DNA from 2 places in the Pseudomonas sp. LFM046 genome. Region 1 is predicted to be linked to the other one. Evidence: predicted binding sites of a transcription regulator. Region 1 holds the regulator's gene; the other holds the start of a gene.
The links. The regulator FliA, encoded in region 1, starts transcription of late flagellar genes. The targets are predictions, from matches to a motif close to CTAAAGTTTNNNNNNNNNNNGCCGNTAA.
Positions count from the first base shown of each region.

Region 1 (3,629 bases):
ACTCGGCATCCACGCGGCGCTCGCCCTTGCGCAGGATGTCGAAGACGTTCTCGGCGATGTGGCAGCACTCCACCAGCGCATTCAGCTGGAGGAAGCCGGCACCACCCTTGACGGTATGGAAACCACGGAAGATCGCATTGAGCAGGTCCATGTCGTCCGGGCGGCTTTCCAGCTCGACCAGCTGCTCGGACAATTGCTCCAAAATCTCGCCGGCCTCTACCAGGAAGTCCTGGAGGATTTCTTCATCGGCGTCGAAGCTCATAAGCGGGGCGCTCCCTAGAACCCAAGGCTGGATAGCAGATCGTCGACGTCGTCCTGTCCGGACACCACGTCTTCCCGTATATCGGCATGGATCTGCGGACCTTCACCCCTGGAAGGATTTTTTTGTTGTTCCAGCTCGGCGCGCAGCGCGTCGTGGTCGTGCTCGATGCCGGCGTAACGGTCTACCTGGCTGGCCATCATCACCAGCTTGACCAGGTTGCTCTCCACCTCGGTCACCAGTTGGGTCACGCGCTTGATGACCTGGCCGGTGAGGTCCTGGTAGTCCTGGGCCAGCAGGATGTCGTTGAGCTTGCTGGACAGAGCATCGGTGTCGCGTTGACTGCGAGCAAGGAATTGTTCGATACGGCGAGCCAGGTCGCGGAAGCCGTCCGCGCCGATTTCCCGACGCATGAAGCGCCCCCACTCCTCACCCAGCTGCTGGGCCTCGTCACTCAGGCCGTTGAGCAGCGGCGCGCTCTCTTCCACCAGGTCCATGGTGCGGTTGGCGGCCTTCTCGGTCATGTGCACCACGTAGGACAGGCGATCAGTCGCGTCGGCGATCTGCGACATTTCCTGGGCATGGGGCAGGTGCGGGTCGATCTGGAAATTGACGATGGCGTTGTGCAGTTCGCGGGTGAGCTTGCCCACTTCCTGGTACAGACCACGATCACGGACGTGATTGAGTTCGTGGATAAGTTGCACGGCGTCGGTGAAATTGCCCTTCTCCAGGCTTTCCACCAATTCCCGCGCACGGACTTTCAGGGTCGACTCGAAGTCGCCCAACAGGGATTCATTCTGGTCCATGGTGCCCTCGCGGCCGGTGTCAGCCGTTGACGCGCTCGAAGATCTTCTCGATTTTTTCTTTCAGGACCTGAGCGGTGAAAGGCTTGACCACATAGCCGTTCACGCCGGCCTGGGCCGCCTCGATGATCTGGTCGCGTTTGGCTTCGGCAGTCACCATCAGGACCGGCAGGTGCTTCAGGCGCTCGTCGGCGCGGACGGCACGCAGCAGGTCGATGCCGGTCATCCCGGGCATGTTCCAGTCGGTCACGAGGAAATCGAAGTTGCCGCTGTGCAGCATTGGCAGGGCCGTGGTGCCGTCGTCGGCTTCGGCGGTATTGGTGAAACCCAAGTCGCGCAAGAGGTTCTTGATGATGCGTCTCATCGTCGAGAAGTCGTCAACGATGAGGATTTTCATGTTCTTGTCCAAGTCAACCTCCGTACAGTCCCAAACGCCCCTCTTGCCGGGTGCGCCGTTCTAATCTGAAAGCGGTGTGCCGTTCAGCGCGCGCGCCATTCGCCGAGCCGCGCGCGCAAACGTGCCGCGCACTGGCTATGCAACTGGCTGACCCGCGATTCGCTGACCCCCAGCACTTCACCGATTTCCTTCAAGTTCAGTTCTTCGTCGTAATACAGCGCCAGCACCAGGCGCTCACGCTCCGGCAGGTTCGCGATGGCATCGGCCAGCGCGGCCTGGAAGCGGTTTTCTTCCAGATCTTGGGAAGGTGAGATTTGGGTGACACCGGCGTCCTCGTGCACGCCGCCATGCTCCCCTTCCTGCAACAGGTCGTCGAAGCTGAACAGGCGGCTGCCCAAGGTGTCGCTCAGGATGCCGTAGTAGTCTTCGAGACTCAATTCAAGTTCGGCAGCAACTTCCTGATCTTTAGCGTCACGTCCCGTTCGCGCTTCGATTGCACGAATCGCGTCGCTCACCATGCGGGTATTGCGGTGCACCGAGCGCGGCGCCCAATCGCCCTTGCGGACCTCGTCCAGCATGGCTCCGCGAATGCGGATGCCCGCGTAGGTTTCGAAGCTGGCGCCCTTGCTGCCGTCGTATTTCTTCGAGGCTTCGAGCAAGCCGATCATCCCGGACTGCATCAGGTCTTCCACCTGTACGCTGGCCGGCAGGCGCGCAAGCAGGTGATAAGCGATGCGCTTGACCAGCGGGGCATACCGCTCGATCAGCTCATGTTGCGAATCCCTTCCTTGTGCCTTGCCGTACATACGCAGTCCAGTAGCGGGTGTCATACAGGCGATTCCGCGGAGGGCTGTCTGACCAGCCGCTCGACGAAGAACTCCAGGTGGCCCCGCGGATTGGCCGGCAGCGGCCAGCTGTCGACCTTCTGCGCGATGGCCTTGAAGGCCAGCGAGCATTTCGAGCGCGGGAAGGCTTCATAGACCGCGCGCTGCTTCTGCACGGCCTTGCGGACCGACTCGTCGTAGGGGACAGCGCCAACGTACTGCAGCGCGACGTCCAGGAAACGGTCGGTGACCTTGGTCAGCTTGGCGAAGAGGTTGCGACCTTCCTGCGGGCTGTGGGCCATGTTGGCCAGCACGCGGAAGCGGTTCATGCCGTAGTCGCGGTTGAGCAGTTTGATCAGCGCGTAGGCGTCGGTGATGGAGGTGGGCTCATCGCAGACCACCACGATCACTTCCTGAGCCGCGCGGACGAAGCTGACCACGGAGTCGCCGATGCCGGCGGCGGTGTCGATCACCAGCACGTCGAGGTTGTCGCTGATTTCACTGAATGCCTGGATCAGGCCAGCGTGCTGCATGGGCGACAGCTGGACCATGCTCTGGGTGCCGGAGGCGGCCGGGACGATGCGAATGCCCCCCGGTCCCTGCAACAGCACGTCGCGCAGGTCGCACTCGCCATTGATCACGTCGGCCAGGGTGCGTTTGGCGGTCAGGCCGAGGAGAACGTCGACGTTGGCCAGACCGAGGTCCGCGTCCAACAACATGACGCGGCGGCCGAGATCGGCCAGGGCCAGCGAAAGGTTCACCGACACGTTGGTCTTGCCGACGCCACCCTTGCCGCCGGTCACCGCGATCACCTGTACGGGATGCATACTACCCATTTCAAATACCTTGCCTTAGGTCGACTGGGCCATTTGGCTGTCTAGCACCACCCACTCCGGGGCGGTTGTCAATTCTTCAACCGGCGCGCCGCGCCGGATTCTGGTAGAGCCCGGCGAACAGGTCGGCCATGGCTTCCTCGCTCGGGTCTTCCGGTGCCTGGAGGCTGACCGCACGACTCACGAGCTGGTGGCTGCGGGGAACCTGCAGATCATCCGGGATTCGCGGCCCATCGGCCAGATAGGCTACCGGGAGATGCTGGCCGATAGCCAGCCCCAGAACTTCACCCAGGCTGACCGCTTCGTCCGCCTTGGTGATGATGCAACCGGCCAGACCGCAACGCTTGTAGCTGTGGTAGGCCGCCTTGAGCACCTGGCTCTGACTGGTGGCGGCCATGACCAGGTAATTCTTCGCATTTATCGCCCGGCTTGCCAGCGATTCCAGCTGCATGGCGAGGGCTGGATCATTGGCCGGCAGACCAGCGGTATCGATCAGCACCACACGCTTGCGAA
Region 1 covers NZ_JYKO02000001.1:4,011,741-4,015,369, forward strand. The annotation lists gene TQ98_RS18545 (chemotaxis protein CheA) at 1-262, opposite strand, end outside; gene TQ98_RS18550 (protein phosphatase CheZ) at 277-1,065, opposite strand; gene TQ98_RS18555 (chemotaxis response regulator CheY) at 1,085-1,459, opposite strand; gene fliA (RNA polymerase sigma factor FliA) at 1,543-2,289, opposite strand; gene fleN (flagellar synthesis regulator FleN) at 2,286-3,119, opposite strand; gene flhF (flagellar biosynthesis protein FlhF) at 3,196-3,629, opposite strand, start outside.

Region 2 (3,629 bases), 2.8 Mb from region 1:
CCTTGTCCAGCAGTGAGGCCTGCTGACGGAACTGCCGCTCGCTTTCGTGCAGCACCGCCAGATAGCCCTCCTTTTCGGCTGCCTGCGCCTCCATTTCACGCCTGATCTTGCCCCCGTAGAGCGTCGCCGCGGTCACCATCATCAGCACGAACACCATGGTCGAGTACTCGATCCGGCGCAGCACCTCCACCGACTCCAGCTCCTCCTCCAGCAGCTTGCTCTGGATCAGGCCGACACGCTCGCGCACGGTCGCAAGCGAGGCCAGCAACTCGGCGTACTTCCGGTCCATGGTGGCCATGCGCTTGCCGGCGTTGTCCGACTGGCCTTCCCGGAAGTAGGAAAAGATCAGCAAAGCCTCATTCACCATCTCGCCCATCGCGATGTCGACTTCGTGCACGTCCTCCCGAAGCGCCAGGGTGTAGGCCTGTATGTCCGCGCTGTGTTCCGTCTGGTTGAAAATGCGGACCTGCAGCTGCTGCTTTGCGGTAGACAGGTGCTCGTCGAAGGCACGCAAAGCCTCGCGCATGTTCCGCGATTCGGCTTCGACGTCATGGGTATCGAACACATTGTTGCCGGGTGCGTTGACGGCAGAGGCCAGGCTACCCAGCATCGAATAGCTGGACAGTTGCTGGACCCAGGACTGGTTGGCCTTGATGGAGCGGTGGTACGTGTCGACGATCATGTGGTTGAGCAACACGCTCAGGATGACCACCAGCACATCGAAACCCGCGAGAAAGAAATACATGCGGTGCCACTTGGTCGGGCGCCTCTTTCCTGAAAGGTCGGGTCTGGCTGGTTGAACGGCGCTTCCGCTTCTGAAGAAATCCATTTCGCAATCTCCAGACATGCCTCGTTCAATGGGATTGATAAAAAGCGGAACTCGAAACCCATCCACCTGTTTCGCCAGCACCCACTTCCTAAAACGAGCCACACCTGGCAACGGCCAACCTGTTCGTAGGTCTTGCACCGCAACCCAAGCATAGCCACTAAATTGCCACTGGTTTCCGGACGCCAGGACGCGAAACAGGAGCCTCCGGGCTGGCTGGAGCGTGGCAGCGTTCAGGCTCTGACATCACTCCGCCGGGGCCCGTCATCCAAGGGCTATCCGCCCACCGGAAGGCTACGCCCGACCAGCGGCCGCCCCACCGCCCTTTTAGGTTGTCGGCTCTAGAGCAGCAGGCCGATCCTCTTCCCCGCCCATGCCTCCAAGAACAACAAGGCGAGTGCCGTTCCATTCACTGCTGCCGGATCGAACCAGGGGGACCACCCCCGGGGAGGAGCCATGCGAATTCGTTGCTTTCTGCTCGGTTGCCACTGGACCGAGGGTTTCCGTACCGAAGTGGGCGCCGTGCCCATGATTTGCCAGCGTTGCCTGCGCTGCGGCGCCCATCGCTACCTGAGTCCACCGGAGGAGGCTGACGCGACAGGATGATCGGCAGCAGAAATCCGACGGATAGCGATTTGACATTAGACGACAGCCCTCTAGCTTTAAGCTGCGTCGCCGATGGCCTTTGAAAGCACCGTTGTTCGGCCCAATCACCTGGCAAGGGAGTGCCCCATGTCGCAGCCGCTGTCCGCCAATACCGTCAAGGCCCTGGCCCTGCACTCCCTGATCTGGCTGGCCTGCGCCGGCATGATTGCCGTTGGCCTGCCGCTCTGGCTGGCCCTCGCCGGGGGATGGCTGGCCAGCCTGCTGCTGACCTGGCTGCTGCGGGACACACGCGCCGCGGCGACAGAGGCCAGCATGCAGACGGTCGCGGCGACGCCGGACTGGCAGCGCGCCCAGGATGCCCTGGACGAACAGCTCGGCACCCTCCAGGCCCATGCCGGACAGATCGACGGCCTCTTGCAGGACGCCATTCGTCGCCTGGGTGACAGCTTCCACGGGCTCGCCGCACGCATCGACCAGCAGCGCGCCCATTCCCACTCCCTGATCGAACGCTACGGCGACCAGCAGCGCGCCGACGACGGCATGAACTTCCAGGAATTCATCGCCACCACCCGCGACACCCTGGGCCTGTTCGTCGAAGCCGCCCTGGAAACCAGCCAGACCTCCCAGGAGCTGGTGAAACGCATGGATCGGGTGACGCAGAAAATCGCCGATATCCTGAAATCCACCCACGATATGGACGCCATCGCCAAGCAAACCAACCTGCTGGCCCTGAACGCCGCCATCGAGGCTGCCCGCGCCGGCGAGAGCGGCCGGGGCTTCGCCGTGGTGGCGGACGAGGTGCGTGCCCTGTCCACCCGCTCCACCGGTTTTTCCGAGCAGATTCGCGGGCACGTGGATGTCGTCTACCGGGAGATCCAGGACGCCGAGGCGGCCATCGCCCAACTGGCGGACAAGGACATGGGTTTCGCCATGGAATCCCGGCAGCAACTGCACCACATGCTGGAAGACCTCGAAGGCATGAACCACCACACCCTGAAGGTGATCCAGGAGCTGGACCGCCTCTCCCTGGAGGTGGGCAACGGCGTCGACCAGGCCATTACCGCCCTGCAATTCCAGGACATGAGCAGCCAGTTGCTCGGCCAGATGCGCAAGCACTTCACCAAGCTCGGCGGATTCGCCAGGGGCCTCGGCGGCCTGCGCGGCCTGGAGCCGGAGCACTGGGCGGAGCGCCTGGGCGACGAGACCACGGAACTGCGCAAACCCGTTGCCAACCCCGTCGCCCAGAGCAGCGTCAACGCGGGAGAAGTGGAGCTTTTCTGAACCGTTCGTCGTCGTCTTTCGGGAGTCAGCCAGCCGCGCGACGAATGGCTGACGCCAGAATCTGGACGCAAGGTGGGCTTCCGACTAAAAAGAGTCATGGCCAGTGGCTATCTTGGTACGCAGTTCCAGAGGTTGGCGCCGGACGCAGACCGACAGAGCAGCCGACAGCTCAGAGGTTCGTCGGGCTCCCCGGGTCGGCACCAGCCTGCAGTGCTTCACCCCTATAAAGCGCAATGGAGAGCCGCACCTGATGAGCAAGCAGATCCTCATAGTCGACGACTCGGCATCGATCCGACAGATGCTGAGCTTCACCCTCAAGTCCGCCGGCTACCTGGTGGACGAGGCGGTAGATGGCAAGGACGGCCTCGGCAAGGCCCAGAGCAAGGCCTACAACCTGGTCTTCACCGACCAGAACATGCCGAACATGGACGGCCTCAGCCTGATCCGCAGCCTGCGCGGCCTGCCGGGCTACCGGGCCACGCCCATCCTGATGCTGACCACCGAGTCCAGCGACGCCATGAAGCAGCAAGGCAAATCCGCCGGCGCCACTGGCTGGCTGGTCAAGCCCTTCGATCCGCCAAAGCTGCTGGAAGTTACCCGCAAGGTCCTCCCCTGACCCCAGCACAAGGCGCTTCCCATGAGCTTAGGGATGAACCAGTTCCTCCAGGTGTTCTACGAGGAAACCGAAGAGCATCTGGCCAGCCTCGAACTGTTGCTGCTCGGCCTCGACCTGCAGGCGCCTGACGCGGAAGAACTCAACGGCATCTTCCGCGCCGCGCACTCCATCAAGGGTTCGGCCGGCATGTTCGGCTTCGACGACCTGACCGCCGTGACCCACGAGCTGGAAACCCTGCTCGACCGCATCCGCAGCGGCCAGATGGCCTTGCGGGCGGAGATGGTCGACCTGTTCCTCCAG
Region 2 covers NZ_JYKO02000001.1:1,249,809-1,253,437, reverse strand. The annotation lists gene TQ98_RS05900 (EAL domain-containing protein) at 1-829, opposite strand, end outside; gene TQ98_RS28240 (PSPA7_2676 family Cys-rich small protein) at 1,283-1,432, shown strand; gene TQ98_RS05895 (methyl-accepting chemotaxis protein) at 1,559-2,713, shown strand; gene TQ98_RS05890 (response regulator) at 2,964-3,329, shown strand; gene TQ98_RS05885 (chemotaxis protein CheW) at 3,351-3,629, shown strand, end outside.
Region 2: a site for FliA is predicted at 1,481-1,508, ahead of TQ98_RS05895 (methyl-accepting chemotaxis protein). Genes of this name have one in related genera too.